DNA from 3 places in the Paenibacillus sp. CB74 genome. Region 1 is predicted to be linked to each of the others. Evidence: riboswitches for the same ligand, from Rfam matches in the RefSeq annotation. Region 1 holds a riboswitch; each other region holds the start of a gene.
The links. Region 1 has a riboswitch for cyclic di-AMP ahead of ACX9NY_RS07085 (C40 family peptidase). Riboswitches for the same ligand answer to the same signal wherever they lie in the genome.
Positions count from the first base shown of each region.

Region 2: linked by a shared signal. The riboswitch ahead of ACX9NY_RS23145 (C40 family peptidase) and the one ahead of ACX9NY_RS07085 (C40 family peptidase) in region 1 are both predicted to bind cyclic di-AMP.
Region 3: linked by a shared signal. The riboswitch ahead of ACX9NY_RS13230 (C40 family peptidase) and the one ahead of ACX9NY_RS07085 (C40 family peptidase) in region 1 are both predicted to bind cyclic di-AMP.

Region 1 is NZ_CM146009.1:1,542,628-1,553,100, reverse strand. It holds gene ACX9NY_RS07095 (multicopper oxidase family protein) at 1-900, shown strand, start outside; gene asnB (asparagine synthase (glutamine-hydrolyzing)) at 1,195-3,090, opposite strand; gene ACX9NY_RS07085 (C40 family peptidase) at 3,301-3,774, opposite strand; cyclic di-AMP (ydaO/yuaA leader) riboswitch at 3,780-3,913, opposite strand; gene ACX9NY_RS07080 (response regulator transcription factor) at 4,079-4,786, opposite strand; gene ACX9NY_RS07075 (sensor histidine kinase) at 4,876-6,267, opposite strand; gene ACX9NY_RS07070 (nitrite reductase) at 6,454-7,074, opposite strand; gene ACX9NY_RS07065 (WD40/YVTN/BNR-like repeat-containing protein) at 7,302-8,210, opposite strand; gene ACX9NY_RS07060 (stage II sporulation protein P) at 8,463-9,455, opposite strand; gene ACX9NY_RS07055 (YdhK family protein) at 9,817-10,374, opposite strand.
Region 2 is NZ_CM146009.1:5,220,626-5,231,098, forward strand. It holds gene ACX9NY_RS23135 (M1 family metallopeptidase) at 1-1,789, shown strand, start outside; gene ACX9NY_RS23140 (hypothetical protein) at 1,800-2,651, shown strand; cyclic di-AMP (ydaO/yuaA leader) riboswitch at 2,897-3,034, shown strand; gene ACX9NY_RS23145 (C40 family peptidase) at 3,038-3,508, shown strand; gene ACX9NY_RS23150 (GNAT family N-acetyltransferase) at 3,863-4,357, shown strand; gene ACX9NY_RS23155 (c-type cytochrome) at 4,508-4,867, shown strand; gene rbsK (ribokinase) at 4,942-5,925, opposite strand; gene ACX9NY_RS23165 (4a-hydroxytetrahydrobiopterin dehydratase) at 5,971-6,267, opposite strand; gene ACX9NY_RS23170 (hypothetical protein) at 6,298-6,423, opposite strand; gene ACX9NY_RS23175 (hypothetical protein) at 6,519-6,812, opposite strand; gene motA (flagellar motor stator protein MotA) at 7,047-7,847, shown strand; gene motB (flagellar motor protein MotB) at 7,834-8,652, shown strand; gene ACX9NY_RS23190 (pseudouridine synthase) at 8,775-9,476, opposite strand; gene ACX9NY_RS23195 (ATP-binding protein) at 9,495-10,473, opposite strand, start outside.
Region 3 is NZ_CM146009.1:3,005,694-3,016,166, forward strand. It holds gene ACX9NY_RS13195 (hypothetical protein) at 1-437, shown strand, start outside; gene ACX9NY_RS13200 (YqzE family protein) at 592-810, opposite strand; gene ACX9NY_RS13205 (N-acetylmuramoyl-L-alanine amidase family protein) at 1,006-1,749, shown strand; gene ACX9NY_RS13210 (divergent polysaccharide deacetylase family protein) at 1,724-2,563, opposite strand; gene xynC (glucuronoarabinoxylan endo-1,4-beta-xylanase XynC) at 2,968-4,662, shown strand; tRNA gene ACX9NY_RS13220 (tRNA-Leu) at 4,755-4,839, opposite strand; gene pelA (pectate lyase) at 5,003-5,956, opposite strand; cyclic di-AMP (ydaO/yuaA leader) riboswitch at 6,384-6,515, shown strand; gene ACX9NY_RS13230 (C40 family peptidase) at 6,521-6,985, shown strand; gene ACX9NY_RS13235 (carboxymuconolactone decarboxylase family protein) at 7,084-7,413, opposite strand; gene ACX9NY_RS13240 (hypothetical protein) at 7,555-7,773, opposite strand; gene ACX9NY_RS13245 (hypothetical protein) at 7,893-8,222, opposite strand; gene ACX9NY_RS13250 (xanthine phosphoribosyltransferase) at 8,320-8,901, opposite strand; gene ACX9NY_RS13255 (YkvI family membrane protein) at 9,106-10,161, shown strand; gene ACX9NY_RS13260 (glycosyltransferase family 4 protein) at 10,294-10,473, opposite strand, start outside.

The DNA.
Region 1 (10,473 bases):
GACGAGAACACTACGGGTATGGGCGGACATGATATGAGCATGTATGACCTATACACGATAAACGGGAAATCAGGTACTGCCATTGATAAACTCATGGTTAAAGAGGGCGATAAAGTTAGAATTCGCTTAATTAATGCAGGATACATCAGTCATCAAATGCACTTACATGGCCACAATTTTAAAGTAATAGCGTCGGATGGACAGCCCATAAATGAACCCGAGATGATAAAAGATCAATTACTTTCTATAGCTCCTGGAGAACGTTATGATATTGAATTTACAGCGGATAATCCAGGCTCCTGGCTACTTGAAGAACATGGAATTGAGTCGCCGAAACAAAATATGAAAGCCGTTATCCAATACGAAGGTTCAAAAGTTCAAAATGACAATTCCAATGCTTCAGCTACGCTTCCTGTGTTTGACTTCGAAAAGTATGGTAACATGTCAGATTCATTATTTTCGTTGAATCAGATATTTGATCAAAACGTGACAATGAATTTAAATACAGAAATGAAAGATGGAGAAATGGTGTACACCATAAACGAAAAGGTATTTCCGGATACAGATGTCATAAAAGTCCAGAAAGGTGACAAGGTCAAAGTTACTTTTGTGAATCAGTCCAAAACGGATGACCATCCTATGCATCTCCATGGACAGTTTTTCCAAGTGCTAAGTAAAAATGGTCAATCCTATCAGGGATCAACGATCATAAAAGATACACTAAATGTTAAACCAGGGGAAACTTATGTTGTTGCTTTTGAAGCCGATAACCCTGGAAATTGGATGTTCCATTGCCATGACTTGCATCATGCTTCCGCGGGAATGGTAACGGAAGTCATGTATACAGATTATGAAAGTAACTATACACCTGATCCGAGTGTGGAGAACGTAGCGGAATAAATAAGTAGCATTGATTTACTCTTTATTAAGATCTGCTAATAATACGTTAAAAGATAAACAGAAGAAATTATAATGCGGCGATCTTTCCCGGAATGTAACCGAGGATTGGTTGCCGCATTTTTTTAGAAACACCTTAATTGTAAAAAAGCGATACTGTTCCGCTTAAATGCATATCATTCTCTTCTATTAGCTAGCATACCAAAATCCCCCAGGTATAGAGAACTCATTAAAATGAACTCTAATCCGAGGGGACGATATTTCAGAACTATATTGGCGACGTTACTGACTTTTTTATTACAATATCATTCTATTGGAAGATGGACCTGAAAAGGAATACGCACGATCTTCAATATATATTTGATGCCATAAGATAAATACAAGAATGGTCCACAATTTACGGCTTGCATCCAATTTCCCTTCCTTATGGATCTCAAGTAGCTGCAATACATACGTTTTATTGATCCATTGATCTACGTCTGCTGTCATAATCAGATTCCTAGCCCATGAATACCATTCACTTTTTAACCATACTCTCGTTGGGACAGGAAAACCTAATTTTTTTCGTTGCTGTACATCAGGTGGAACCACATCTTTCATAGCATCACGGAGTAATAATTTAGTTGCTGTGGGTGTAACTTTATACTTTGTAGGGATGGTAGCAGCTAATTCAAATACTTTGGTATCTACAAAGGGAACGCGAAGTTCCAAGGAATTTGCCATCGACATTTTGTCTGCTTTCATTAGGATATTCCCACGTAGCCACGTATGAATATCAATATACTGCATCTGTGTGACTTCATCATATAACTTCGCTTGTTCATAAAGTGGCTTAGTCACCTGCTGGGTTGGTTTACATACTCCCTGCTCCGATAACCATGGTGCTAATACCTTACTTTTTTCATGATCCATAAAAATCTTCGCATTTCCAAAGTAACGTTCTTGCAGAATAAGACTCCCTCTTTCCAAGAATCCTTTGCCTTTCATGCCGGTAGGCATTAATCTTCCAAGATGTCCTGCAAGACTTCTCCATGGACCTGGAAGACCCTGAAACATGCGGAGAGCATAGGGTTCCCGATAAATGTTGTAGCCACCAAAAAATTCATCTGCACCTTCACCTGAAAATGCCATCTTAACATGCTGACTAGCCAACTTCGATACAAAGTAGAGACCCACGGCTGATGGGTCTGCTACTGGCTCATCCATATGCCATATTAGAGAAGGTAGTATATCTATATAGTCGCGGGCATTAATCCGAATTTCATGATGCTCAGTCCCTAAATAGGCTGCTGTCTTCCTAGCATCATCCAATTCACTATAGCCCGGCATATCAAATCCAACGCTGAATGTTTGGGTTGGCTCCAAGCGATGAAGTAAACCAACTAAACTGCTTGAATCAATACCACCCGATAAGAATGCTCCCCTAGGGACATCTGAGTTCTTATGAATACGAACAGATTCCGTTATTACTGATCGTGTTTCCTCTACTAAATCGGAATACGACCTACTTTCATGGGGCTCAAACTTCACTTCGTAATACGGTCTGATGGTCATTCCATTATTCTGTACAATCAAATAATGGCCTGCTTTCAGTTTATGGATCTCTTTGAACATCGTTAGAGGTTCAGGTACATATTGAAATGTGAGATACTGATAAAGAGCATTTTCATCCACTTCCCTATCAATCCTACCTGAAGCCAGCAACGTTTTAATTTCAGAGCCAATCATGTATCCGGAGGCGGTCTCACTGTAATAAACAGGCTTGATTCCGAAATGATCCCGTGCCGCAAATAAAAGATCACTCCTTTGATCCCATATGGTGAACCCAAACATGCCTCGTAAATAGTTGACACATTTAATTCCAACGTCCTCATAAAGCCTCAGTAATACTTCGGTATCGGAATCTGTATAAAATGTATACCCCTTCTGACTCAACCAATCCCTCAACTCTTTATAATTATAAATCTCTCCATTGAATACCAACCAAATATCTTTGTTCTCATTGGTCATGGGCTGTGCCCCGTGCTCAATATCCAGTATACTTAGTCTCCTAAAACCCAGACCGATATGATCATGGATATATATCCCTTCATCATCTGGGCCACGATGAGCTATGGAGTCGGTCATATGTTGCAGAATGTTTGCATCTACTGGCATACGATATTTGTTATATAAACTTACAAATCCACACATAGGGCTATTCTCCTCTAATCAATATAAGATTAGTTTAGCTTTTATGTATGTGGAATCTGTGAAAGATTACCGTCCATATCATAAATCACAGTTTAGATAAGTTATTTACTTATTTATTAGTTTAGTTCACTGGAGAATGGTTCTATCTGTTCGAGGCAAGTTGCTAAACAAAATGGACAAACCCGTGAATTACCCACGGGCTTGTCCATTTTAATGACTATCGTTAACCATTTTAAGATAGTTCTGCTCGCTAACCACTCTACGAGCTGTTACATATTTGGTTTTATAATAACTTTCAGATAAGCTACTAATTCGAACACCCTTACTGCTTGATGAATGTGCAAATTGATTGTTACCTACATAAATTCCCGCATGTGAAATGCTGCGACCATTCGTATTGAAGAAAACGAGATCCCCTGGGCGTAATTCTTCTTTCTCTACAAACGATCCCTTTGCTGCTTGCATACTAGAGGTGCGCGGCAAATCTAGTTTAAACTTATTAAAAACATACAGGATAAAACCGGAACAATCAAAACCAGATGTTGTTGTCCCACCATAAAGGTATGGCGTTCCAACCACTTCTTTTATTTCTTCTGTTAGCTTTGCCTGACTAGCAAATGCACCTGTTGCTGTGGAGGTAAATAAAACTGCTGCTCCAAGAACCGATAAAATGACTTTCTTCAAACTTTTGTTCCTCCCTTAGATGCCTACGGAGTTAGCTTAAGGATTCGGTTAAAGGCTCCCTATATTCTTTTCTTACAAGAATAATTCACCCAACAAATGGTTCCCCCGTTTTCAATACGAAATTCGGCAAAAATAGTTAAATATTTGTAACCTATAGAGTATTATATTGTTAAATTGTGTGGATTTAATGTGGAATTCTCGTATATCTTATTCTAAAAAAGAAACGACCGTCTCCTGCTGAAGTTAGGGAGCGATCGCTTCTTAGCACATGTTCTTTTTGTATTGCCGAATTCTAGTTATAAGTTCAAGGCTCCTCTACACTATACAACCACTTATACCCTATGCCCCAAACCGTTTGAATGGGGTTCTGTTCCAATCCAGCCAACTGCAACTTCTCCCGGATATTTTTCACATGGGTGTCTACGACTCGGTTATCCCCAAAAAAGTCACTTCCCCAGAGACGTTCAATGATTTCATCTCTAGAGAAAACTCTTTGTGGATTCTCGGCCAATATAAGCAATATATCAAGTTCTTTTTGGGTCAAATCCAGATTTGTGTCGAGTACCATAACCTGTCTTCGATCTGGATAAATAATCATGTCAGTATACATGATTTTTTTACCGATTTCTTTAAGGCTTAAAGACTGTGAAGAGCGTCGAACAAGCGCAAACAAGCGAGCAATGAGTTCATCAGAATTTACAGGTTTCACCATATAATCATCAGCACCGACACCTAACCCATGTACCTTATCCTTCACATCCCCTCGAGCTGTAAGCATCAATATAGGTGTTTCAGTAAACGATCTGATTTTTTCACAAAGATGCCATCCATCCATATCCGGCATCATAACGTCTAATAAAATGACATGATACGAATTTTTCTGAAGATAGGACAGTCCTTCGGTTCCATTATGAGCTTCCGTAATATCAAAACCCTCTTTAGTTAAATAAATTCGCAACAGATTTCTCATGTTCCATTCGTCATCAATAACTAATGCTTTCAATTTATTCATATGGTCATCCCATCCATTTCATTAATCTTTAGTAATATGCGGTTTCTGACCGTAAATTTGAACGATCATTAGCTCATTTGTTTCACATATTATATTTTGAAGCTGTGTGATTTTAATGAAGAAGAGGTGATGGACGGGAACATCACTTTAAATTGCGTCCCCTCTCCAATTTTACTTTCCACATGAATTGTTCCTCCTTGTTGTAAAACAAGACTTTGAACAATGGACAGCCCCAGTCCTGTTCCTCCATATGCCCGGGATCTGGATTTCTCAACCCGGTAAAAACGTTCAAATATATTGGGAAGTTCTTCTGTTGAAATTCCGGGTCCCGTATCGCAAATGCTTATTACAACCCCTTCTAATTCAGAAGTTAAAGAAACTTGAATATACCCCTCGGCTGTGTAACGAATGGCATTATCCAATAGATTCAAAATAATCTGTTCCAGTCGGTTAGAGTCTACAAAAATATGGGGTACGGGACTCAACTTACTTCGAATCGTAAGATCTTTTTCTTGGGCTTTTAATTGAACCTTATCTATAGACCTTTGAATAATCGAAGTGGGTTCTACAGACATCAGTTTCAAGTCAATTTTACCTTCTTCCATCTTAGACAATTCAAAGAGATCATTTATGATTACATTTAAACGTCGTGCTTCCTCAGAAATGATTTGTAGATATTTTTTCTTTTCTTCATCATTTTCCACAAGATCTTTAGCCAATATGTCTGCATACCCTTCCATATAAGTAATGGGTGTTTTCAATTCATGAGAGACGTTGGCAAAGAACTCCGAACGATTATCTCGATATTGTTTTAATTCTTTAGCGAGGTCGTTTATGGCTTGTGACAATGAACCAATCTCATCTTTAGTTTCCACAGGAATTTCAAGATTCAGTTCTCCTTTGGCAATTTGGCGAGTTGCACTTTCAATTTTTAATAATGGATTCGATAATCTTTTGGATAGAAAAAATATGCAACCCAACGCTAATAACAGTGCTCCAAATCCAGTGATAAACAGTAAATTTCTAATCGTTTGGATCGAATCTTTCATATTTTCTAGAGAACTAATCACGTAAATCCCTTTGACCGTTGGATTAGTGGTTACGGGGATACCATGAAGCAGGTAAAGTTCGTTATTAAAAGTGAATTCTCTTTCCACCTTCTTCCCTTCTAACAATTTGCGATTATCCCAGATATAGTTAGGATAAATGGAGGCGTCTGAAGTCTTTGATTCAATGAATCTTCCTTGTGAACTCAAGATGTACATCTGGACGCCTGTAAAATCAGCCATTTGTTCCGCACTGTTGCCTTGCTCCTCAAGCATAGTAGACAAATGTGCTGCTAACTCATTAGCTTCATCGTGTACCTTTGATGACAAAAAATTCGTGAATATGAGGTTAAGTACAATACTTAGCAATATTAAAATCCCAATAAACAAGCTGAAAATGGTAAAGCTAAGTTTTAAATGAATTTTATTCCACACCGAATATATCACCTTTTGAAATCATATTAGGAAAACAAAACAGTCGCCATTATGGCGACTCATAAAATTTATTTTGACTCAGAAAGGACGAATTGTTTTTCACGCTACGTAGTATGCACTTCATTTGTTATTAGACGGTTCCCCACTTGCAGTGCTTTAATTTTATTTTTGCCAAATACTATAGAATTAAAGCATTCTCTTTAATTCTTCAGCAGTGATTCTCTTCAAAAACTTGCTGAATTTTTCTTTACCTTTTGCATGAATTTTGTAATAATCGATTATTTTCATTACCTTTTGTGTCACTTCCGCTTCCGTTAAACCAGCTAGAAAAAGTTCAGCCAAAGAAGCTTTGATTCCCTTTGGATCTCCACCTATATACATATCGAATTTGTCTTTCATTTTAACGATTCCGATATCTCTCAAGAGTGGTTCACTAGTCCCGAGTGCACAGCCAGCATATCCGATCTTCAGAGGTGTCGGTGTCAATATCCCAGCTATAGCTTGATTTAACTTTTGAGCAATGTCTAGTCCGGAATCTTCAGCCCCTCTGCAGAAATTACAAGCGATCAAGGCCTTAGTTGCATAACCTGCAGGGTTTACCTCAAGTCCAATGCTTCGAAGATTGTCAGTTACGACGCCTTCCGATTCAGCCGATATTTCAATATAAAATTGTTTAAACGGAGTCATCTCGGTCTTTTGCTCTGGACCCATAAGTTTACTGATAGCTGAAAGTTGTACTGCAGTAAACAAGCTTCCTCCTACTTGAACCGGTGGGGAAACTGCAATCATCAATCTTTCATTGTTCACTTCTTTTTCTCCTTTAACCGAATTAATGTTATAAAGAATGCGTTTAGTTTATTGCCCTCTTCATGTATTTCATATGACTGAATCAAAGCAACTCTTACTTAAGTCCACCGTTGCATTTGATGACTTTAGAATACCCCCCTATAGTATAATTATCAAGCTTTTTCTTTATATATACACTTTGATTTAAATTCTTTTTCATAATAAAGGAGCTACCTAGGTTTATTCTTTCACGATTCCCCTAAAGACCAGTTCTCTCCACCATCATTGCTTTCATAAACCGAATACTGATCTGTCACAATGATGAGCCGATTGGGATCTTGTTTTGAACTTTTGATCCCCAAAGGCATCTCACCATTTAAGTCTACGTCGAGGTCAGACCATATTTCCAAATCAGTAGATTTTAAAAATCCACTCTCTGTCATGATAATCGTTCCTCCATCGAACAAAGACAGTACTCCGTATGCCGGCTCGTTTGTAATCTGGATTTGTTCCAAATCTCTGCCCTTGACATTATAGCGAACCAGCCCTGATTCCGTTGCAGCCAAAATGGTCTCTTTAGCCGAAGGAAGTATAGAAATCGAATACGCCCCTTGGGGGATACTTCCGATTTTGTTCCACTGTTTCCCACCATCCTTCGTTTGATACACATTGTTGTCAGCACTAGCCAACAACGCAATTAATCGACTTGAATTCCTCGGGTCCATCGCTAAGTAGTGCACATCCGGCTCATTGGGTTTTGCTTTATTTGGAAGTCCATTCTCTGCAGTTTCCCAGGTCTCCCCACCATCATTAGAACGTTTCACAAAACCATGGCCCGCGACAAAGATGTTCATGGGATTATTCGGATTCGTTTCAATTGCCATTACATCACTTGTCATAAGTTCTTTACGAGTTCGCTGCCATTTTTGATCTATAAATTCATATATACCATTATGAGTTCCCATCCATATGGTTGTATCATCATCTGCAAAACTAAAGATATGCGGATGGGTGGTGGACTGAGGTGTTAATAGATCCAAATTTGCAGTCCTGTCTTCTCTACTCTCCCCCCAGAAAATAAAACCGACAATCACTACTAATGATAATGCGAGATAAAATCCAACACCCAGGGATAGCCCTTTTTTCTTTTTTGGCATGGGTCATTCTCCTTGTCTAAAATAATTTTAGGTCAGTATAGAGAAAAATTGTGAAGATTCTGCGTGTTTTGACGAAAATATAAAGGAGGACACCCTATATCTACAAGATGTAATAGCTTAAATATACAAGCGCATCAATAGCCAATGGTCAACACGATTTCCATGTATCAGCCCATGATCAGCTTTTAGTGGGGGAAAATCAATAAAAAAACCCAATCAGCAGAGCTAATTAGGGTGAGTGCATACTTACTGTTATGAGAGGGTTGAGCCATGGTCTTCATGCCAGATTTGATGGATTACATCGGCCAAGATCGAAATCGTTCTATAATTTTCTTCAAGTACATTTTCTACACCACCGATTTCGATCAGGGCACTAGATTCAGCAAGCGATTGGTTGTATTGTCCGTTACCGCTAGAATGATCTTTTGAGTATATCCCCTTTGATATTCCGGGTATTTTCTTGTTTAATTTATTCTGTAATTTGGTGGCAAACTCCATCGTTTCTTGCCAATTGGGATTTTCTTTTCCTACGACAAAATATAATTGTGCATAGTTAAGTTCATCAAACTCTATGGTCGTCTGATCTTTGGGTTGTGAATCACGATGGATATCAAAGACATAGTCAATGGATTTATGATTAGACAATTCTTGGCTCAATGTATCCTTCGAATAACTATACGATTTAGCGTAATCGAAGTTCTTAACTACACTTGGATAATCAGCAGTAGATTGAATCACATTCATCCCCTTTGCTGTTAGTTTTTTAGTGAGGTCCTCTCCTAGTAAGGTGACATTAATATTAGAGTCAAATGCTTCATCTGCAGAGGTTTTGCCTTGCAGCTCCGGCAACCAAGATTCACGGTTATGAGTATGATAAATAAGAATTTGTGGTTGTGTGGATCTAGAACCACTTTTTTGCTGGTCTTTGTTTTTCGTGACGGTTATATTATTTGGCTTCTTAGTCACATGCTCATGGTTTGTATTTTCATTTTTTGTTTTAGTCGTTGATTTGGTTATCTTATCTTTAGAAGCCTGATTATCCTTACTCAGTTTGGTTACTTCTTTAGATTTTATTCCGACTGTTTGATCTGAAGTAATGTTGTTCATCTTTACCTGGTTGCGTGGAGGTAGGCTTTCCTCTTCAGGAATGAAGTCAATGTACATAGGGATAACCTTCAAGGAAATTATGAAGGATGCTAGAAATGTAAAAACGACTAACTTACTCCTTCTTCTTCTACGTGCCATTTCGTTCCTCACTTCCTTTTCGTTTTGTCTCTACCATTTCTATTCGCTTTTTCATAGAATAGAACAAATGCCCTTCCCTTACCCGCAATAAAAATAGGAAGGCCTTTGAAAGCCTTCCTTTGGATTTATATATCGATCTTATTGAATTAATTGCCTGTTCTCGACCTCAATTTTTTTACTTTTTCTTTTCATGTGTATACCAACAATGGTTAGCGACTAAGAGGCTAGATCTTCTGAAAGATATTCTTTAATTTTTTGAGATTTTGAACACGACAGTCTATAAAGTATGTAGTTTAACTTCGCTACATATTGCAGCATAAGAAAGAATGACGTCATTACTGACGTCATTCATCATAAAGAGCTATTTTGTAGAAAGTTCACTCTCTACTAACCATTGGTGATTTTTAACCGGGTTTCCACCGGTTGCTGGTGTATAATCGACCATATAAACCGTTGTTCTCTCAGCTGAGTCAATAGTGGCCTCAGCACCCATCATGCCTTCCATATGATCAGCTTCAAGGGTAACCTTGTCCCCTTCTTTTAAGGGCTCACTGCCTGCATCTTTGATTTCTTCTTGAATAACCCACTTATGATCCGGTATTGGGTCTCCTCCAGTAGTCGGAGTAAAAGTTACTGTGTAGGCTACCGTATCATATGCGCCTACTACTGTTGCCTTTGCTCCGTTCATACCCTCCATGTGATCAGCTTGAATGACGACTTCGTCTCCAACTTTATAAGTAGGATTCTCCGCATCCTTTATACCCTCCGGAACCTCACCCGATCCTGAATGATCCATCTCACCCATATTCGAGTGCTCGCTTTCTGTAGCCGTGTTGGAATTGTTGCTGTTTTCCTTGTTCCCACAGGCACTCAACACCAATATAACTGCCAAGCTAAGTAAAACAAGTGATTTTTTCACTGCTTTCACGCACCTTTACTTTTATTTTTTTGTACTTATGGGTGGGTGTAATCGAGTCACTTTAACATTTTACCCAAAAACTTTGAAGATATTGTGAAG
Region 2 (10,473 bases), 3.2 Mb from region 1:
CAGCAACCGTGTTGTGGAATATCACATGGATGTAAAACTGGTCGAAGGGAACGTACTGGAAGGGACTCAGACGATTACTTGGACACATCCAGGTAAAAAAACCGTCAACGAGCTTTACTTTCATATGTATCCCAACGCCTTCTCTTCTGCTGACACCACCTTTATGAAGGAATCCGGCGGAAAGCTTCGGGGTGATGTCATGCCTACCAACGGTTATGGCTCCATGAATATTACCGAAATGAAAACGGAGGACGGGCTCTCTCTGCTGCACCGGATGCAGTATGTGCAACCAGATGACGGAAATATCAAGGACACCACCCTCATTAAAGTACGCTTACCCAAACCCGTCAAAGGCGGAGAAAGCATTACACTCCACACCCGCTTCCAAGTGAATCTGCCAAAGATTTTTGCCCGGATGGGAACTGCTGATGATTTTGTCATGGCAGGTCAATGGTTTCCCAAATTAAGTGCCTATGAACCTGTGGGCAGGCGCGGACGGACAACGGAAGGTTGGAATCTGCACCAATACCATGGCAATTCAGAGTTTTACGCCGACTTCGGTATATATAGTGTGCGTATTCGGGTGCCTGAAACATACAAAGTTGCCGCTACCGGATTTCCGACACAACAAGCCGTGGTGAAGAACGGAGAAAAAGTCTATCAATTCTATGCCGATGATGTGCATGATTTCGCCTGGGCAGCTTCACCGGATTTTGTCTACGCCGAGGAACCCTTCTCTGCACCCAATGTGCCTGGTGTACGAATCAAATTATATTTGGATCCTGCTCATCAGGATCTGAAGGAACGTTATTTCTACGCCGCGAAGGCCGCTCTATCCAATTATAGCAAATGGTTTGGCCCGTATCCTTATGCTACCTTATCCATCGTTGTTCCACCCAAAGCGGGGAACGGTGCTGGAGGTATGGAATACCCTACGCTAGTAACGGCCTTTGGAGCCGATGACACTACTCCAGGTTATGACCTGGAACGTACCGTAGTCCACGAGATCGGACACCAGTACTTCTACGGCATGGTTGCCAGCAACGAATTCGAGGAAGCCTGGCTGGATGAGGGGTTCACCTCTTATGCAGAAGACAAATTGATGGAGCAGGAATACGGATTGATTCCGAATCTGCCGGTACAATCGGGCCTGATTACGTCTCCTTCATCCTTAACACAAGAATCCTGGAAGTTCGATTCACAGAATGAGTATGCAGCCAATGTCTACACACGTGGCAAGCTTGTATTGCTTGGTATTGAACATCAAGTCGGCACAAAAAAGATGGAACGCATTCTCTCTACCTATGTGAAGAAGTACCGCTTCAAACATCCCACTTCGGCAGATTTTCAGAACGTTGTGGAACAAGTGACCCGCACGTCCTGGTCTGATTATTTTGACCAATACGTCTACGGTAATGGAATGGCTGACTTTGCTGTAGAGAAGATTCGTGTTACGCCTGTACAGAAAGACGGTCAAACATGGTACGAGTCATCCGTGACGATCGTCAAAAAAGGCAGTGATTACAACGCCGTTCCTGTTCGCATTGCTTTTGAAGACGGACATACCCTCACCAAGCAATGGGATGGCATAGAAGATCGAATTACCTATAAATTAACGCACACATCCCCCGTAGCCTGGGCCATGACCGATCCCCTGTACACGATCGTGCTGGAGAACCGCCATATGAACAATTTCCTAAAATCCGGACTGGATGAGCAGACGAAGTCCCGCTGGAGCATGAGTGTAACCAAACTAATAGAAGCCATATTCGGAGGTCTGTCATGGTGAGGTGGATACGGTGAAAGCGAAAATACGTGAAGGCTGGTTTCTCGTCCGTCAGCATATGTTCATTGCGGCACTCTTATTTCTTTATCAACTCATTTGGGGATATTTCTTCTATCGAATGGTACAATCGGCAGTCATCCCACTCCTCCTGCGCTATCCAGATTCTGATGCCGGGGAACTGAGTACACTTTTGTTCAAAATGGAAAGCCAACTTAACCTATCTACCCATCCGGAGGTTCATCGTTATCTATGGATTCTGGGGGGCATGCTGCTGGTTCGCATGTTGATCAGCCCCCTTATTCAGGCAGGACTGCTCTACTCACTTCAGCACTTTAATTCTACAGAAGAGCGCATCCCATTCGTCCGTGGAATCAAAAAACTGTGGAAACCGATGCTGCTGCTGCACACCATACGTACATTATTGATACTTCTGCCCGCCTACTGGCTCATACCGAAGCTCTACTCGATCCTCATGGACGGATTTCATTCCCTTCAATTACTTTTGCCTGGTATACCTTATGTTGCTGCCTGGATTGTATATGGATGGGTCATCCACCATGTCATGCTCTACATGCAGTTCGGTGTGTCGGCACCAGAAGGAGAAGGCGGGGCTCACGGCACCCTCAAAGCACTCTGGATTGCACTGCGTCATCTCATCGCCGTTATCGGCATTGCTCTCCTGCTGGGCGGAGTCCACTTACTCGTCTTTGGGGCATTCACTTCAGCCTCATGGTTATTAACGGGACTTACCGGACTTATACTACAGCAGACGTATCCACTTGCCAGATGTCTATTGAGTCTGTGGAAAATATGCAGCCATTTCCGATTGTGGCAGTCCAAAGTATCCAAAGGTGAGAGCATTTAGTTTAAAAATTGTTACCATCACATGTTAAACTCATGGCCTGCTATGTACTTATAAATAGGCAAACCTCAACCTTTCCCCGTCAAAGGTCGAGGTTTTTTTTGCTAATTTTGTTGCTAAACGTTGCCAAAGACGTACTCCTCTGTTACAATAATCGCAGTGAGTTTTTAGTAACAACTTTGTAATCTTTACATTCATATTTGTAACTACTTAAAATTAAATCGTCATTTCTTGATTTCGCAGGTGCATAACTAGCATAGCCAAATTCCTGGCACCTGGGAAGCGGGGGAACCAGTTATGGGTGAATTGATCTTGCTACAGAGGGATCATAGGGGACCTTCAACCGAATCCTTAAGCTAACCTCGCAGGCGTTGGAAGGGGAATATCTCTTGTTCAAGAAGAAATTAACCGCAGCTGTACTTAGCATCACATTCGCATTATCGCTTGGTGCAGGTAGCGCATTCGCAGATTCAAAAATGGATAAAGTAATTGATTCAGCAATGGGAACTACATACAAAAGTGGGGGAACAACGCTTAACGGCTTTGACTGCTCCGGATTTACACGGTATGTATTCGACAAATTGGGTATTGATTTGGCACGCCAATCCAGTTCCCAATTCGACATGGGCGATTCCGTATCCCGCATGGAAATGAGAGCTGGCGATCTGGTATTCTTTAATACTACAGGTAAAGGCGTATCCCATGTAGGAATCTTTGTAGGGGATGGAAAGTTCGCACACTCTTCTTCTTCCAAAGGTGTTACGATCAGTGCATTGAGTGAAAGCTATTGGGCCAATCGTTATGTTGGCGCTAAACGGATTATGAGCACGGACGCGTATGAATCACTGGCCCTTGACTAGGGACAAGCTGAGCAACATGATACTGTAACCATGAACCATACTGTAACGAAGCAAGAAGCATAACAGAACCGCCCGGTACATTCTCCGCAGGAATGTATCCGGCGGTTTTTTTGTGCTTCCATCCTGATTCATATTGCAAGTTACGCTCGGGGCTATCCTGCAACATCAACAGGCTCATTTTGTGCTCGTTCGTCCGTGCCCTTATGATGTTTTTACCCATCCTGTTATAATATAAACGGAATTACCGGAACTTTTGTTTCATATTTTTTTCTGGTAAGAGAGACTTGCTAAATGAATATCTCTTTTGTAGAGTGGACAGAGAGTTCTGTTTCAAGGAAAGGAGCATGCAGGTGTATGAAGGAAGCCCCCGTAACGTTTCACGTTGTACCCATGCGAGAAGAACATGCGGAGCTCATCTGCAGTTGGCAGTATGATCCGCCTTACAATATCTACAGCTGGCTCCCCTGGGAGCAGATGAAAGCGCTGGAAGTGGAATTCGGAGATGCACAGCTGCGGCAGGAGCAATATGCGATTGTCCTGGATCAGAACGATCGTATATGTGGATTTGCTCAATACTTCCCACTTCAAGGGGTAACCCGGATTGGCCTCGGCATGCATCCAGAGCTGTGTGGTCAGGGGCAAGGGACAGCTTTTGTCACGGCCATTGTACAGGAAGCCATTCGCCGAAATCCGATGAATGAGCTCGATCTGGAAGTGCTCACTTGGAATGCTCGTGCCATTCAAGTCTATCTAAAGAGTGGATTTGTCACCCAGGATACATACGAACGACAGACCCCAAGCGGCTTGAAGCCCTTTCACTGTATGGTTTATGAAGGGCCTCGTGATTAAAATCCATTGCAAAACAACCAAATTTGCGCCTTGTTATGTGATTAGTTCAAAAATTTCCCACAAAATGCTATGATGTCAGTACAGGTTCCGTTATAATGATATGGATAGTTTCAGGTTAGATGATCTTTCATTCTGGAGGGGACATAAGGGATGCACAAATGGATCATGAGCGGAGTATTTTTTGCAGCATGCGCTTTAGCTATTGTTTTAATGTTTACGCTTCCAGGGAAAGAAGAAGTGGCTGAAGAAGCCAAGCCTACCATGCCGGAAGTCACATTGGATGCCGGACAGGCTGAAGCACTGGTCAAAGCCAATTGTATCTCCTGTCACGGGGATCAGCTTCAGGGTGGCGTAGGACCTGCTCTAGCAAACATCGGCAGCCAGGATGATCTGGAGAAGATCTACACTACGATTGTCAAAGGTAAAGGTGGCGGTATGCCTTCCTTCAAGGGCAAACTGCAGGATGAAGAGATTGCTAATATCGCCATGTGGCTGTCAGAGAAGAAGTAATCTCTGCACACACATAACAAAGAGGCCCTTAATCCCCTTTTGGGAGAATAAGAGCCTCTTTGTTATGCTATTGATTAGGCATCTGCCGCATGCTCGGCCAGAAAGGCCTCCACTTCACGTGCGGACGGCATCCCGGACTGGGCGCCGAGCTTCGTCACGGATAACGCGGCCGCACCCATGGCAAAGCCTACGGCCGCGTCCAACGTCTCACCGCGCGCGAGGGCTACCGCCAACGCGCCGTTGAAGCAATCGCCAGCGCCGGTCGTATCGACGGCGCTTACGGCGTAGCCGGGCGCACGGCATGCGCCGGCACGCCCTGCCTGTACGCGGCCACCAGGCGCCGCCGCGTACACAGCCCCCTCGGGGCCGAGCGTCGTGACGACAGCGGCCCCGAGGGATGCGGCGAGCTCTGCGACCGCCGCATCCAGGTCTTCCGGCCGGAGATGATCCCGGCCGGTCAGCACGGCAAGCTCACTGCGGTTCGGCGTGACAACGTCCACGCACCGCAGGAGCTCCTGGGGCAGACCCGGCACCGCGGGAGCCGGGTTGAGCACCACCAGTGCGCTGCCTTCAGCCGCCAGTTGGGCGGCGCGGGTAACCGCTGGCAGCGGGATCTCCAGCTGTAGCAGCACCGCTGCGGCTGCAGTCAGGCTTTTTACCGTATCCGCTTCTTCCAGCATCTCAGGCACTACTTGCCCATTCGCACCAGGAATAACGATAATCCGGTTGTCTCCCCGAGAGAGCCAGATGGAAGCTGTCCCTGTAACCGTGTCTTCCAATCTGCGAACCTGCGAGACATCTGCACCACTTTCCGTCAGACTGTGCAGCAGACGTTCGCCAAAACTATCCGATCCCACCGCACCAATCATTGTGGTCTGTCCACCCAGACGCGCAGCAGCGACAGCTTGATTTGCACCTTTGCCGCCAGCGAGATAGTGGAGTTCCTCACCGCTCACTGTCTCTCCCTCTTCCGGAATCGTATCTGTCTTCACCACGAGATCCATATTGAGACTGCCTACGACAGCAATAAGAGGTTGTTCCTGATTATAGTCTGACATGTATGGGTTCACTCACTTCCGGCCGCGCGATAATAACCAACTTCGTTATTCCGACCTCATTTTGTCATAAGCTTCGTTGTACTGCCCTGCTTCCTTAATATCTACAGATGTAATACCGCCCGCATCCCATGACGTGAGACGCAGCGTAACCGTTGTATAGTCAATCGTAATAAAAGGATGATGATTGAACGCTTCCGAGATCGCAGCGACCTCATCCACAAATGCAATCCCTTTCATGTAGTTGGAGAACACAAATTTGCGTACAATCCACCGTCCCTCTTCCAGTTCCCAGCCTTCCAGCCTTCCCAGATGAGCTTCGACTTCCTCTTGCGAAAAAACCATGCGTTATCTTCCTCCCCATAGGATGGTACATTACAGACGTGCGTCCGTATAACCACCAACACCTTCGGTGCTATCGTCAGCAACCTCAAAGGCCAGGCTCATCGCCATGCGATCAGCCCATTTCACGAGTAACATCTTACCACGGACAAGCTTCAAAATCCAATCAACTTATATGGCGTAGAACCACTAACCATAAGGCTTTGTGGAAAATTCCAGTTCCATTCATACACCTTAAAATGCATGTATATACACTAGATTAAAGGTACAAATGTTAACTCTTCTTCCCCGATCAGAATATGAATGCGGTGCTGTTCCTTATCATGGATGACCACGCCACTTCCAACCGGAATCACAGACTCTTCGCCCAGTGCATAGAACAAATCTTCCGCCAACGCCTCATCCACTTCAAGTTGCTCAGGTGCAGCGAGTCTCTCCCACTCTTCCGCGTCCATTTCAAAGAAAACATACCGATCCGGTATGCGTCCAATTGCCGTTGTCAGATCTGTCAAAATTCCTTCATAATCCCGTCCATGCTTTACGCCCATTGGCTTTTCACTCCTATTCGGCCCCTAAGGAGCGGATTTGATCTTATTATACCTGAAAATAGCCCTTAAAAAAAAAGGCCTTCTGGTCGATAAATACTATATATGACCGTTTGAACTGTTTTAGCAACCGCAAGGAATGCCTAACATTGAACGGATTGCGGCCAAAAATTCGTCCGGAAGCCCGAATACAGCCGCTTGAAAGGATTCAATTTTATCTCATGGATGAGGTGTATGATGAACATTTCAACGATTATTGGACTAGTTTTTGGGCTGGTCTCCCTTGTACTCGGTATGTTCCTGAAGGGTGCGCCCTTAATCAACCTGGTTAACAATCCGGCAGCCTACGTTATTATCTTTGTTGGTACGGCAGGAACCATTTTTATTGCATTTCCTATGTCAGAAGTTAAGAAAATTCCTAAGCTTTTCGCGATTATTTTCAAAAATCAAGTACTTATTGATCGAGTGTCTCTGATCGGCACGTTTATGGATTGGGCTTCCACTACCCGTCGTGAAGGTTTGCTTGCACTGGAATCAAAAGTAGAAGAGATTGACGATCAGTTCCTTCGTGGCGGTATGCGTATGATTATCGACGGCAACGATCAGGAATTTGTAAGTGATGTACTGATGGAAGATATTCATGCTACAGAGGAGCGCCACCGCGGCGGTGCCTTGATCTTCGCCCAGGCGGGGATGTACGCGCCAACGCTCGGGGTTCTCGGGGCCGTTGTAGGCCTCATCGCAGCACTTGCCGATCTCAGTGACATGGAGAAACTCTCCCATGCGATTGCGGCAGCATTTATCGCAACACTCCTTGGTATATTTAGTGGTTACGTGTTATGGCACCCGATGTCTAACAAACTGAAGCGGATGTCCAAGCAAGAAATGGAGATCAAGCTGATGATGGTTGAAGGGTTGTTATCCATACAATCTGGTGTATCCACCATTGCCATCAATCAAAAGTTATCCGTATTCCTGACACCTTCCGAACGCAAACAACTGGAAGAGAAGGAGGGATCATCAGGTGAAAAAGGCTAAAAAGCACGAACCACATGAAGAACATATAGACGAGAGCTGGTTGCTTCCCTATTCTGACTTGATGACCTTGTTGCTTGCCCTGTTTATCACGTTGTTCTCCATGAGTTCACTCGATGCGGCCAAGTTCGAGCAGATGGCTTCCGCACTAAGTAGTGCATTGAATGGAGGCTCTGGTATTCTGGATCATACGTCCATGAATCCGGATACGCCAGGTGTTGACTTGGGTAAGAACAAACAGGAACCTACAGAAATCACCAAAAAAACACCAGCTCAGATTACGGATGCACAAATGGCTCAAAAAGAGCAGGAAGATCTGGAGAAGCTCAAGAAACGGCTTGACCAGTATATCTCGAAGAACGGCCTTTCGGACCAGCTGAACACCAAGCTGAATCAGTCTGAATTGAAAATCACCATCAGTGATAACGCCCTGTTCTCCTCAGGCAGAGCAGATGTGAAGCCTGAATCACGATCCCTGGCCAAAGCCATTTCAAGCATGCTGCAAGAATTTCCTGAATACGAAGTGGTTGTATCCGGTCATACCGATAATATTCCCATTTCGAACAACCAATATAAGGATAACTGGGATCTGAGTGCAGACCGTGCGCTTAACTTCCTGAAAATCCTGTTGCTGAACACACAATTGGACCCTTCCAAATTCACACCAAGTGGTTATGGAGAGTATCACCCGGTTGCCAGTAATGACACCAATGCCGGACGGGCACAGAATCGCCGTGTAGAGGTTTCTATCATTCGGAAGTATCAAAGTAACAATACCAATGTAAAAGCCGTTGGCGGAGGAAATTAAAAGCCACTAGGCCGCCAATGACCAAAAAGACCGTTCTCCATCTAACGATAGGGAGCGGTCTTTTGCTTTTATATTTTCTTCAATAACCATTTCACCTATTGGGTCAAAGAAAGTCGAATCGACTATTCCAGTGAATAGTCGAGCAGACCGCCCAGCTCCGCTTTTTCAGCAGCGGTGAGTTCTCTCCAAGAACCAGTTGCCATTTCTCCAAGATGGATGTTCATGATCCGAATCCGCTTCAGCTTACGAACCTCGTAGCCAAAGGCACTACACATCCGCCGAATCTGACGGTTCTTTCCTTCGGTCAGGATAATACGGAATACCCGATCCGTCATCCGGGTCACGGTACAAGGCAGTGTCATTTCACCCAAAATCTTAACTCCGGTGCTCATGCCTCTAAGGAAACTCGGCGTGACCGTTCGATCAACAGTGACGATATACTCTTTCTCATGGCGTCCTTCTGCTCTAAGAATCCGGTTAACGATATCTCCGTCATTGGTCATCAGAATCAAACCTTCCGAGTCTTTATCCAGACGTCCAATTGGAAAGATACGTTCATCGTGTCCGACAAAATCAACAATGTTCCCCTGAATATGCTGCTCAGTAGTACTTGTGATTCCAATCGGTTTATTCAGCGCAATATATACATGTTTTCTCTTTTCATTGATCGGTTTGCCATTAATTCGTACATCGTCGCCTTCTTCTGCCTGACTGCCCAGCTCAGCCTTAACTCCATTAATGGTTACCAGCCCACGATCCACCAACTTGTCGGCTTCACGCCGCGAGCAATAACCTGTTTCACTAATAAATTTATTAATACGCAAAAGGTAATCTCACCTCATCTATTTCTCTTCATCTGTAATTGGTTCATCCGTTACCTGATCTGCCTCGATAACCTCCGGTTGTTGCTCGGATGCAGGCAGTTCAATAATAACCGTTGTTCCCTTGTTCATGACGCTTTTAATATCCATCATGCCCTTATGTGATTGAATAATTCGCTGACTGACCATCAGACCAAGCCCTGTCCCGGACTCCTTATTCGTAAAGAAAGGCTCCCCAAGCTTGGGCATCATCTCTTCCGGGATACCAATGCCTTCATCCCTGATCTCAATTCTGACGCGCTTCGACTGCTCGTCATGCTTGAGCTTAATGTGGATGTTTCCTCCATTTGGCATGGCCTCCATACCGTTTTTCAGCAAATTGATGAATACCTGCTTCAACTGGTTCTCTTCACAGTGTACCATAGCCGAATCGGATGAGGCACGCAGTACAAATTCTACACCATGCAGGTGCGCCTGACTATCCAGTAACGAGATGACATCGCCGAGAATAAAACGAATATCCCGATTCTGAAAATGAACTGCCTGCGGTTTGGCCAAAATCAGGAATTCACCAACAATCAGGTTGATGCGATCCAGCTCCGATAACATCAGATCCAGATGACGATGATTCAGCTTGTTGCTCTCTTGCTGTAACTGTAGGAATCCGCGCAACGTGGTGAGTGGATTACGTATTTCATGCGCGACACCTGCCGCAAGCTGGCCCACGGTTGTTAGCTTCTCAGAGCGTCTGAGCAGCTCTTCCATCCGATTACGGCTTGTAATGTCTCTGGAGACACTAATGAGTGCGGTAATCTCCCCAGCTTCGTCTCGTACTGGAGCCGTACTGACACTGACTTCTACACGAGTCCCATCTTTCTTCATCCAGGTGGTTTCATTGGACGTAATAGACATTCCCTCAACGAGTTGGGCATGCTGACGTTTCATTTCTTCCTCTGCCTCTGGCGGGATGATTTTCAGATTACGACCTTCCACCTCGCGA
Region 3 (10,473 bases), 1.5 Mb from region 1:
CACTTTATATTGATGCTACGAATGGTGATGTATTACCCTCCGAGTTACTGAAGCTGTTGGAGGCTGATTCCAAACAGGTTTCTGCGATCATAACTAAGTTATCCATAGCTCCATCGGGCACAGTCGATCCAATTCATTTGCGTCCCGTCTTCAATCCGGCTGACAATCTGTTGTGGATGACATCCAAGCCTATTGCTGCCAATCGGGCACGAGAGGTGATACAACACGGGGAGGATCAAGAAATTGTTTTCTCAGCAGATGATCGCAACGTCGTATACGGTGGTCCTCTACCCGTCAGCGGTTATCAGCTGTGGCATGCAGGACAGGAAACAGAGTCCATTCTATATGTAGCGCTTGGTGGAAAAACATCCATTCAACGCTTTGTGCCTTTGAGCATATTACAACAAGACGGTCAGTTTTACATCTTGAAGCCTTAACTGTCAGCTAACTCTACAGAGCATTCAATAACGTTAGAACAATTAAATATCTACAACAAATAAGACGCCTTCCCATGTAATAAAGGGATTGCGTCTTTTGGTTTCTCAACAAGGCGTGTCTTTAAGCTCACTGAGTGAAATAGGTGTGCTACAGTTATCCTTTGCCTGAAGAACTTCGTTTATGAGACGGTGTATCCAATTCCTTTTCCTTTTTCCCCACCCACAGGGATACAGCGAAGGGAATCATACCAAACCATTTCATCGCCCACGGCTCTTTCCTTTTGGCACGGTCTTTCCGCTCATCCTTCGGCGTATCGATATAATGAACAACCCGCTGCGTAATGTATTTTACCAATTCATCACTTTTGGCCATAACATCTGCCTCCTTCGCTCCTGCACATTCGCGGAGCTTACGATAGTTCTATTGTGTGCAAGATGTGTACTGGTTAAACATTTTTTTTGTTGAAAAGGGTATGAAAAACCTCAGAATGCACAGTCTAATGCCAAAGGTATCCAGACAGCCATGAATCTGCATCCGATACCTATTTCATGAAGGAGTGTGTATCCCATGTATAAGCTGCTGACCGCTTCGGTAGCCTTGTTAATCAGCTTCTATTGCCTTACCATGCTGCCCCATGTCGCTTATGGAAAAGCAGCCCCGTCTCAGAACAGTCCATCCATGCTGCCTGTGACCGATGGAGATGCTTATCGCTCAAGTCATCATGCCTTTGCAGCACCGGTTATCCTGCTCGATGTAGGCCATGGCGGTATTGACGGCGGTACGTCAGCCCAGGGTGTGCTGGAAAAAGATATCAATCTCGCCATTAGCCAAAAAGTCTATCTCCTGCTTCGCAGCAAAGGTTATGCCGTTATCATCAATCGACTTGGTGATTACGCCCTTAGTGACGACAACCGCTGGCTGAACAGCCGCTCGCGTCATACCAGAGATCTTGCCCAACGTAAGAGCCTTAGCGAAGAAGTAAGTACGGATATCGTGGTCAGCATCCATGCGAACTGGAGTCCCCGATCATCTGCACACGGCCCCGTGGTATTGCACCAGAAGGAAGGCAGAAGCTATCTGTTAGCCCAATCCATCCAGGACGCCATGAACCAATTATTCAAAACGGAGCACGGAGTCGTGTGGGGCAAGCCCTTTTATTTATTGAATTACGTGAAGCAGCCAGCCGTCATCGTCGAAACCGGATTTTTGAGCAACGCCGAAGACCGGGCCAGAATGAGTGACCCCGCAGAGCAAAAACGAATCGCAGAGTCTATTGCGAGCGGCATTATTTATTATCTGTCGGTAGTGTAGGGGTAGCGTGCCAGTTCCACACTTCGCGCACAAGATCGCCAATACCTACAAACTCAACCTGACCCTGCAGACGGGAAACGGATTCACGAACTACAGCTGATGTGTTCATCCCGCTATGTCCGACATGACCAATAACAACACAGGTCTCCTTGTCGATTGCACGACGAGCTGCCAGATCCATTTGCTTGCGAATGTGTTGCTTGGAGTTCTGATCATCCAGGAAAATGTCATTACCTACAGGTGGCATGTTTTTGGATATAGCCAGTTCCCCCACCACGGAGCGAAAGTTCGTACGGCTGTCTACAAAGAATAGGCCCCGCTCCTTGCATACATCGAGCACAATGGACATGATGCGTTTGTCCGAAGTAATTTTGGAACCCATATGATTGTTCATGCCAATTGCGTAGGGCACATCATCAATCGCTTTTTCCACGCGTGAGCGGACTTCCTCATCTGTCAGATTGGATGTGATTGCACCCGGGCCCAGCCATTCAGGTCTTCCTTTCTTGGGTTCCATGGGCATGTGCACAATTACATCCATCCCCTTTTCATGTGCAGCTATCGCATCTTTCTTCGTTGTTGGCAAAAAAGGCATGACTGCTACCGTAAGTTTAATTGGCATTGCCAGGATCTCTGCGGTACCTTTCATGTCGTTACCAACATCATCGATGATAATCGCTAATCGTTTATGATTCGATGTGGACTCTGAAGCTGCCGCTGTTGGCCCTCCTGCCGATATCCCTGCGCAAATTACTATCAACAATACCATGCAACCTGCAATGAATCGAAAATGCTTTCTATTTTCCATCATCATGACTCCCTCCCCGTAAGTTTCTGTGATTTCATTGTTTGATAATGAAGGGGGGAATATGTAAGCCAATGCCTTCCTTAATCACAATATCCCCACCACTGGAGACCTGTATCTTCAGGGAACCACGCCATCTCCCCGTTTTCACCTTTACAATCAGACAAGAAATGTCATTGAACTGTAGAAAAAAGAGATTAATTAGAAAAAATACTGTAATTTGTCAGGTTTTCAGTTTGGCAATTATTTAGTAGAATCAACAAATGAAAGAAGTTAATATGTTTCATTTCTTTCCTATACTTTTTGGAAGGGGGTTTTGAAAGGGTTTACATAAAATAAATGCCAGACTATCAGCTCTTTTTATTTCCCTGGTCACGGTTTCTCTATGTAACCATTTACCATTATCGAGGAGGATGAAAGTAGTGAAATTCAAATTCAAAAAAACGATCAATGTTTTATTGGCCTGTTTAACAGCACTACCCCTGATGTTAACCCCGACACAAGTTTCGGCGGCAAGTGATGCCAACATTAATTTATCCTCGGAAAAACAACTGATCAAGGGCTTTGGCGGTATTAACCTTCCCGCCTGGATTGGTGATCTGACTCCCGCTCAACGTGAAACTGCTTTTGGTAATGACCAGAATCAGTTAGGCTTTTCAATTCTGAGGATCTACGTGGATCCAGATTCCAATAACTGGTATCGTGAAGTTGCCACAGCGAAACGGGCTATTGAGAAGGGAGCTATCGTATTCGCCTCCCCGTGGAATCCTCCGAGCAGCATGGTGGAAACGTTCAACCGTAATGGAGATACCAATGCCAAACGTTTGAAATACGACAAATATGCCGCATATGCGCAACATCTGAATGACTTTGTAACCTATATGAAAAATAACGGCGTAGATCTGTATGCCATTTCTGTGCAAAATGAACCGGATTACGCGCATGACTGGACCTGGTGGACTCCACAAGAAATTCTTCGTTTCATGAAAGAAAATGCCGGGTCCATTCAAGGTACCAAAGTCATGGCACCTGAATCCTTCCAGTACTTGAAGAACATATCCGATCCAATCCTGAATGATCCGCAGGCACTTGCCAACATGGACATTCTGGGAGCACATACGTATGGAACCCAGATTTCGAACTTTGCCTATCCTCTCTTTAAGCAAAAAGGAGCCGGTAAAGAACTGTGGATGACTGAGGTATATGTTCCGAACAGTGACAACAACTCAGCAGACCGCTGGCCTGAAGCACTGGAGGTTTCCTATCACATGCACAATGCCATGGTGGAAGGTGATTTCCAGGCCTATGTGTGGTGGTACATCCGCAGACAGTATGGTCCGATGAAAGAAGATGGTACCATAAGCAAACGCGGATATAATATGGCCCATTTCTCCAAATTTGTACGTCCTGGCTACCTGCGAGTCGATGCAACGAAAAATCCGGATACGAACACATTTGTCTCAGCCTATAAAGGGGATAATAAAGTAGTCGTCGTGGCAATTAACCGTGGAACTTCGGCCACAAGCCAAAAATTCGTTCTGCAGAATGGTAATGCCTCCACGGTGTCCTCATGGGTTACGGACAGCAGTCGCAACCTGGCAAGCGGGGCCTCGCTTACCGTATCCAATGGAGCCTTCACGGCACAACTCCCCGCTCAGAGCGTAACAACATTTGTTGCCAACATTACTGGTGGGAATAACGGTGGAAATACAGGCAGCGGCACTACTTATGAAGCAGAGACCGGAACAACACTTACGGAAGCTGCCATTGAAACGATCTACCCCGATTACACAGGCTCCGGGTATGTCAACTTCAATGCAATGACTGGTTCAGCCATTCAATGGAACGCTATTAACAATACGATTACTGGCACCAAAAATGTAAAGTTTCGTTATGCGCTGGAAAGTGGAACACGTAACCTCGACATTTTTGTTAACGGAACCAAAGTTATCAGCAATGAGCCCTTTCCAGCAACGGGAAGCTGGTCCACTTGGGTTGAAAAAACAATACAAGTTCCCATGAACACCGGGACCAATACCTTGAAAGTGGTTACAACGGGAACGGAAGGACCGAATATTGACAGCATTAATGTTACCGCAGCACAATAAAACATTCCGTATAGTTGATGTTAGGATAATATCAAAAAATGCAAACAAAAAAAGACTCCTCATGCGTTAGCTTGAGGAGTCTTTTTATTCGATGCGGTCGAGAGGACTCGAACCTCCACGGGGGGTTAGCCCACACGGACCTGAACCGTGCGCGTCTGCCAATTCCGCCACGACCGCATATTATATCTCCGTGATTAATCTCGGCGACAAGAAATAATATATCATGCCCAATCTATCATGTCAACACTGAAAATAATAACATGAAAGCCCGAACCAGACATGCTTGTCCATTCGGGCTTTACCTTCAACTAATCATTTGGTTCATCAAAAAGGAGTCATACTACAGCTTGGAAGGCCAATTGCCATACCAGGCATAACCGCCTCTTCTTTCTTTATCAATGTCACTCAATTTGTATTTAACTACCCCGTCTCGTCCAATGAAAATGGGTCTATCCGTTCCTATTTCATAGAAGCGTGCCCAGATCGGTGCTGCTTTGGAATCAGCGATAATCTTGCTATCACCATTTGCCCTTTCATACTTGTAACCCGTAATTTTCACCTTGTTAAACCAGTCCTCTGCTCCTTTAATGGATGCGGTAATTTTAGCGGTAGCAGGCCTTGTTTTCAGAAATTTAACAATCGTTACACTCTCTCCAGCTGTCAGCGATGGTACTTCGTAGATTCTTGCGCTCGCTGGTTTAAGGGAACTGGAATCATGTTGTTGTCCCCATGCTGTAAGCTTCCCGCCTGAGACGACCTGAGTATTCAGAATCGCCTCCACACCTTTGGCAACTGAATTTTTACTGCGATTAGCAAGTGTACTGTCGATAAATGAGAAATCACCTTTGCGTGTTGCTACTTCATCGAGCATGATCATTACATTAATCATTGCATCATCATTGTAGGTAATATGCTTGTGATATCCAGAGCTTTGGTAGACTTGTGGCCATCCGCCGTTTGAATACTGCATATTGATCAAAAAGTTGATTCCTTTGATTGCAGCTGTGGAGTAGCGTGGATCATTCGTCTTTTTAAATTCCTTCGCCAATCTTCTAATTTCTGAATATGTAGCCTTGTTGTCAATCGTGGACTTCGCCCACTCTCCACTTGTTTGTTTATAATCTTTTCTCCAACCTCCATCCGGCAGTTGGTTCTTCAAAATATCTGAAATACTCGCTGTAGTACCCGATGCATCAGCAGCAGATACCGTCCCTACAGGTAGAACTGCAATTCCAACTGTTGAGAACACCATGGCGCATGCCAGGACAAAAGTAACTATTTTCTTTGCTTTCAAATGTAACACTCTCCCATGTTCATTGTAATAACATCCACAATTCTACCTTACCTATAACGCCCGTCCTTAAACCTCCTTAATTTAAATATATAACATAATAAAATCTATTTTTATCCAATATGTGGATTGGATAATCAGATGATATGCAAAAAATCAATTTTTGTCAATATATGCAACTTAATGAATATAATCTCTTAAATTCTACATAACGGATAGTTCTTTTAACTCATGACAAACTTATTTATTTATCCAATTTCGTCTCAAACGAATCAATAATTACGTTTTTGTCATCAATGATACCCAAACTTGACGCCTTCTTTCATATAAAATCGTTAATTCCGCTAACATTGAGGTATTACGAAGGGGTTTAAAAGGGTTTGACAATTACGCATTTATGCAATATAGTTTCAAATAGTTACAAAAACTTAATTATTCATTGCCGAGTTTCAGGTTTGAAAACGGGGGAACCATTTTGGGTGAATTATTCTTATACATAGGAAATATAGGGAACCTTCTACCGAACCCTTAGCTAACTCCGTAGGCATCGAAGGGAGAACATTGATTTTGAAAAAACTGATTATCTCCATTTTTGGAGCGGCTGTACTATTTACATCCGGGGCAACAAGCACAGAGGCAAGCAGTATTAACTCCGTAGTGAACAACATGACAGGTATTCCTTACAAGTGGGGTGGCACGACTCTGGCCGGGTTCGACTGTTCCGGGTTTATGAGATATATTTTCAATAAATACAGCATTGAATTGCCACGTACTTCGCAACAGCAAGCCAAAGCAGGTACTCCAGTAGCCAAGAGCAATGTTCGGACAGGTGATCTGGTGTTCTTTAACACAACAGGCAAAGGCATTTCACATACAGGTGTTTATATCGGCGGCGGACAATTTGCACATGCATCCAGCAGCAAAGGGGTAAGCATCACCAAAATGAGCAATCCTTATTTCAATGATCGTTACGTAACAGCACGTCGGGTAACTGGACAGTTTATGTACGATAAAATGTTAGGGAAAATGTAGGGATAATATCAAAGAGGAGGCTCCGGATCAACCGGAACCTCCTCTTTTGTTTGATTTCCTCTTTAGGAGGACAGTCCTTGGACTACCTCCATCTACACTTAATGCAGCGCCTTCTGCACTCGCATCGCGCCCTGGGACAGGGCATGTCCGCCTCCTACAGCTCCAGCCACAGCAACGGTCTCCATAATCTCCTGATCTGTAGCGCCCTTGGCACGTGCTTCTTCTACATGATAGAAGGTACATACCTCATTGTTGGCGAACAAGCCAATACCAAGCGCGATGAGCTGTTTGGTCTTCGCATCAATCGCCCCAGGTTGGAAGCATTCTCCGGTAAACTCATGATACGACTTCACCACACCTGGCAGCACATCACTTAATGCTCCAATCTGATCCTTGTAGGCATGAACTTTATCATTCATCAATGTCATGTCTTGCAGCACACCCTCTCGGCTATAGTTACAGAATTTCTTCACTGTACCTATCTTCTCTCCCGAGTGAGTCAATTATGCCAAGAAATCATGGTAATTCCAAACATTTGTACGCTCATACTTCTGACATAATGATCGTTGTTACTCACCAAGTGGACTTTGCCGGGGTTCGCTGAACAACTGATAGCGGTAACCACGATCCAACTTGACGACACGTCGATTCTGACGACGGATAAGTACCTGCTCGCCATCCCAGGCAACGACAATCCCGGTTACATCGTTCGATTCGAGCTCGTCCCGTACTACTCTGACTTTCTCACCTGACAGACGCAGGGCGTCCAATTCTGTATCACTAATCATGTTCATGGCTCCTATATTCCAAATTTATTTACAAAAAGAGACCTAAATGAAAAGTCATTTAGGTCTCACGTGACTGTATTGGACTGTCATGTCATTCGAAATTATGTCCCGACTGAAAGTTACCGCTGCGCGTGCTCTTTGCTGTCGTTCTTCTCGAACCAAAAATCAAGCACTTTGGCGGACATCACACGTTCTTCAAGGTACTCCACTTGATGCGGTGTAAATTGTTCTTTCCAAGAGAAGGACAACTCTTCGCATAAGCCTACAATCGTCAGTAATTCTGACCAGGCAACATAGCGTTTGTACCAGAAAAATTGAGGATGTTCAATCATATAGGGATAAAGGTCATCGAATTCCGTATGTTTACAATCCAGGGCACGTTCAAAATGAACTTTCGATTCCGCCAGCTTATCATTAAAGAATTGTTCTGTTGCCGGTTGGTTCCCCATGGTGTTGCCTCCTCTCCCTAACATAACCCCATTATAAATGAAATTAGCGGCCATGCAAAGGCATAGTTCAAAAAATAGGCCCTATTCCTTTAAAATGTCACATTTCGTTATCGTCAAATTGTACCGTCCCATCGTTCAGGGAACGAATGCGTACCAAGGCTTCCACCGGAATCCCCTGTTCACGAATCGTTCGTGCCCCTGCCTGGAAACATTTCTCTACCACAACACCGAATCCGACGAGTTCCGCACCGGAACGCTCAATGATTTTGATGACGCCACGAGCGGCATCTCCATTGGCAATAATATCATCAATGAACAAAATACGGTCATTCTCATGAATGAACTCGCGAGATACCATAATGTCAGTTACAATTCCTTTGGTAAAGGACGGTACGCGTTCACAGTAAGCATCAGGATCAGCTAGAAGTGTTTTTTTGCGACGGGCGAATACAAGTGGCACCCCAAGTTCATAGGCCGCGGCAAACGCAACCGGAATCCCTGAGGATTCTACCGTGATTACACGGGTCACTCCACTTTCACGAAAACGGGCAGCGAATTCACGCCCCATCTCCATCGTTAATGCAGGATCAATCTGGTGGTTCAACAGACCATCCAGCTTCAATACTTGATCCGAGATGACAACACCCTCTTGTAAAATTCGTTGTTTCAATAATTCCATGATTTGACCTCCCAAGCCTATCTTATGAGGTAAAAGTATCATATATCTATCTATAAGTTCAAGCGAAATTGCCTGGACGCTGTCCTTCAGACGCGATTCAAGCCAAAGCTCATGATCGATTGTCATGACTTTCGTGGGTCAAGCATACCTTGTACCATGGTACCCGCATGTCCAAACTATACAGGGTCCTGAGAGGGGAAACACATGAAACAGGCATTTCGGGTGCTGCAGATCGCATTTACATACATCGGAACGGTTGTCGGAGCCGGCTTCGCTACAGGGCAGGAAATTTTGCAGTTTTTTACCCAGTATGGCAAATGGGCCACCGTCACCATAGGCTTATCCACCATGCTCTTTGTCTGGTTAGGTACCAAAATGATGCTGATCGCCCACGATACCGGATCCCGCTCTTATGAGGATCTGAACAAACACTTATTCGGCCACAAGGCGGGCAAATGGATCACTTGGGTGACCCTTCTCATTCTCATTGGCGTGAACAGTGTCATGCTTGCCGGAGCAGGTTCCGTTTTTGTCGAACATCTCGGTTTGCATTATCAGACCGGTCTAATCGTCACACTTGTAGGGACATATCTGCTTCTCGGTCGGGGCATCCAAGCTATTCTTCAAATGAATAGCATTGTCGTGCCTATGATGCTTCTGTTATCTCTGCTCATGATCACAAGTACCATCCATCATCCGGGAGCTTCCCGATTCATCACACTGACGACAGACTCAAATCCTATTCAAGTATGGCTGTCTCCACTGTTGTACACTTCATTTAATCTGGCGTTAGCTCAAGCTGTTCTGGTGCCTGTAGGGAACCAGATTCGTAGTCGGAATGTGCTGAAGTGGGGCGGAGTATTGGGTGGAATTGGCGTAGGTTTCATGCTAATGGCAGCCCATTTTGCCATGTCGGCACAGATGCCCGGCATCATCCAATTCGAAATTCCGATGGGCAGCATTGCCTTTCAACTTGGATGGGCAGTACAATCTGTATATGTATCCCTTATTTTTATGGAAATATTCAGTACGTTTGTTGCGGATATCTATGGCATGACCTTGCAACTCAGACAACATATACGCGTTCATCCCCGTTTCATTACATTAACCATTATGCTCCTCTGTTACTCACTCAGTCAGTTTGGATTCAGTTCTCTGCTATCTATCCTTTACCCTATCTTCGGAAGTATGGCACTGTTCTGGGCAGCCAAATTGGTATTAAACCGCTGGGGTACATTTCGTGGACGCAAAAATATATAAACATGCTTATGTACTTCATGAATATGTGCATACGTTTGCTTCATAACCACAATTCATCACTCATGCGCACACCTTTTGCATGAAAAAAAAGCCGCTGTTTAGCACAGCGGCTCGCACTTTTTGTTCTCTCTTTTAGGTCTTGCTGGGAAACTGTAGATACATCTTCTTCAGCTCATTGACTGATCTGCCGAGCGAGTAATGTGTTTTGGCTTTTTCACATGCTGAACGGGCAAGTTCATAACGATAAGCCGGATCCAGCATCACCTTTTCAAGCGCTTCAGCCAGTGCAGAAGGATCTTCTGCCGGTACAAG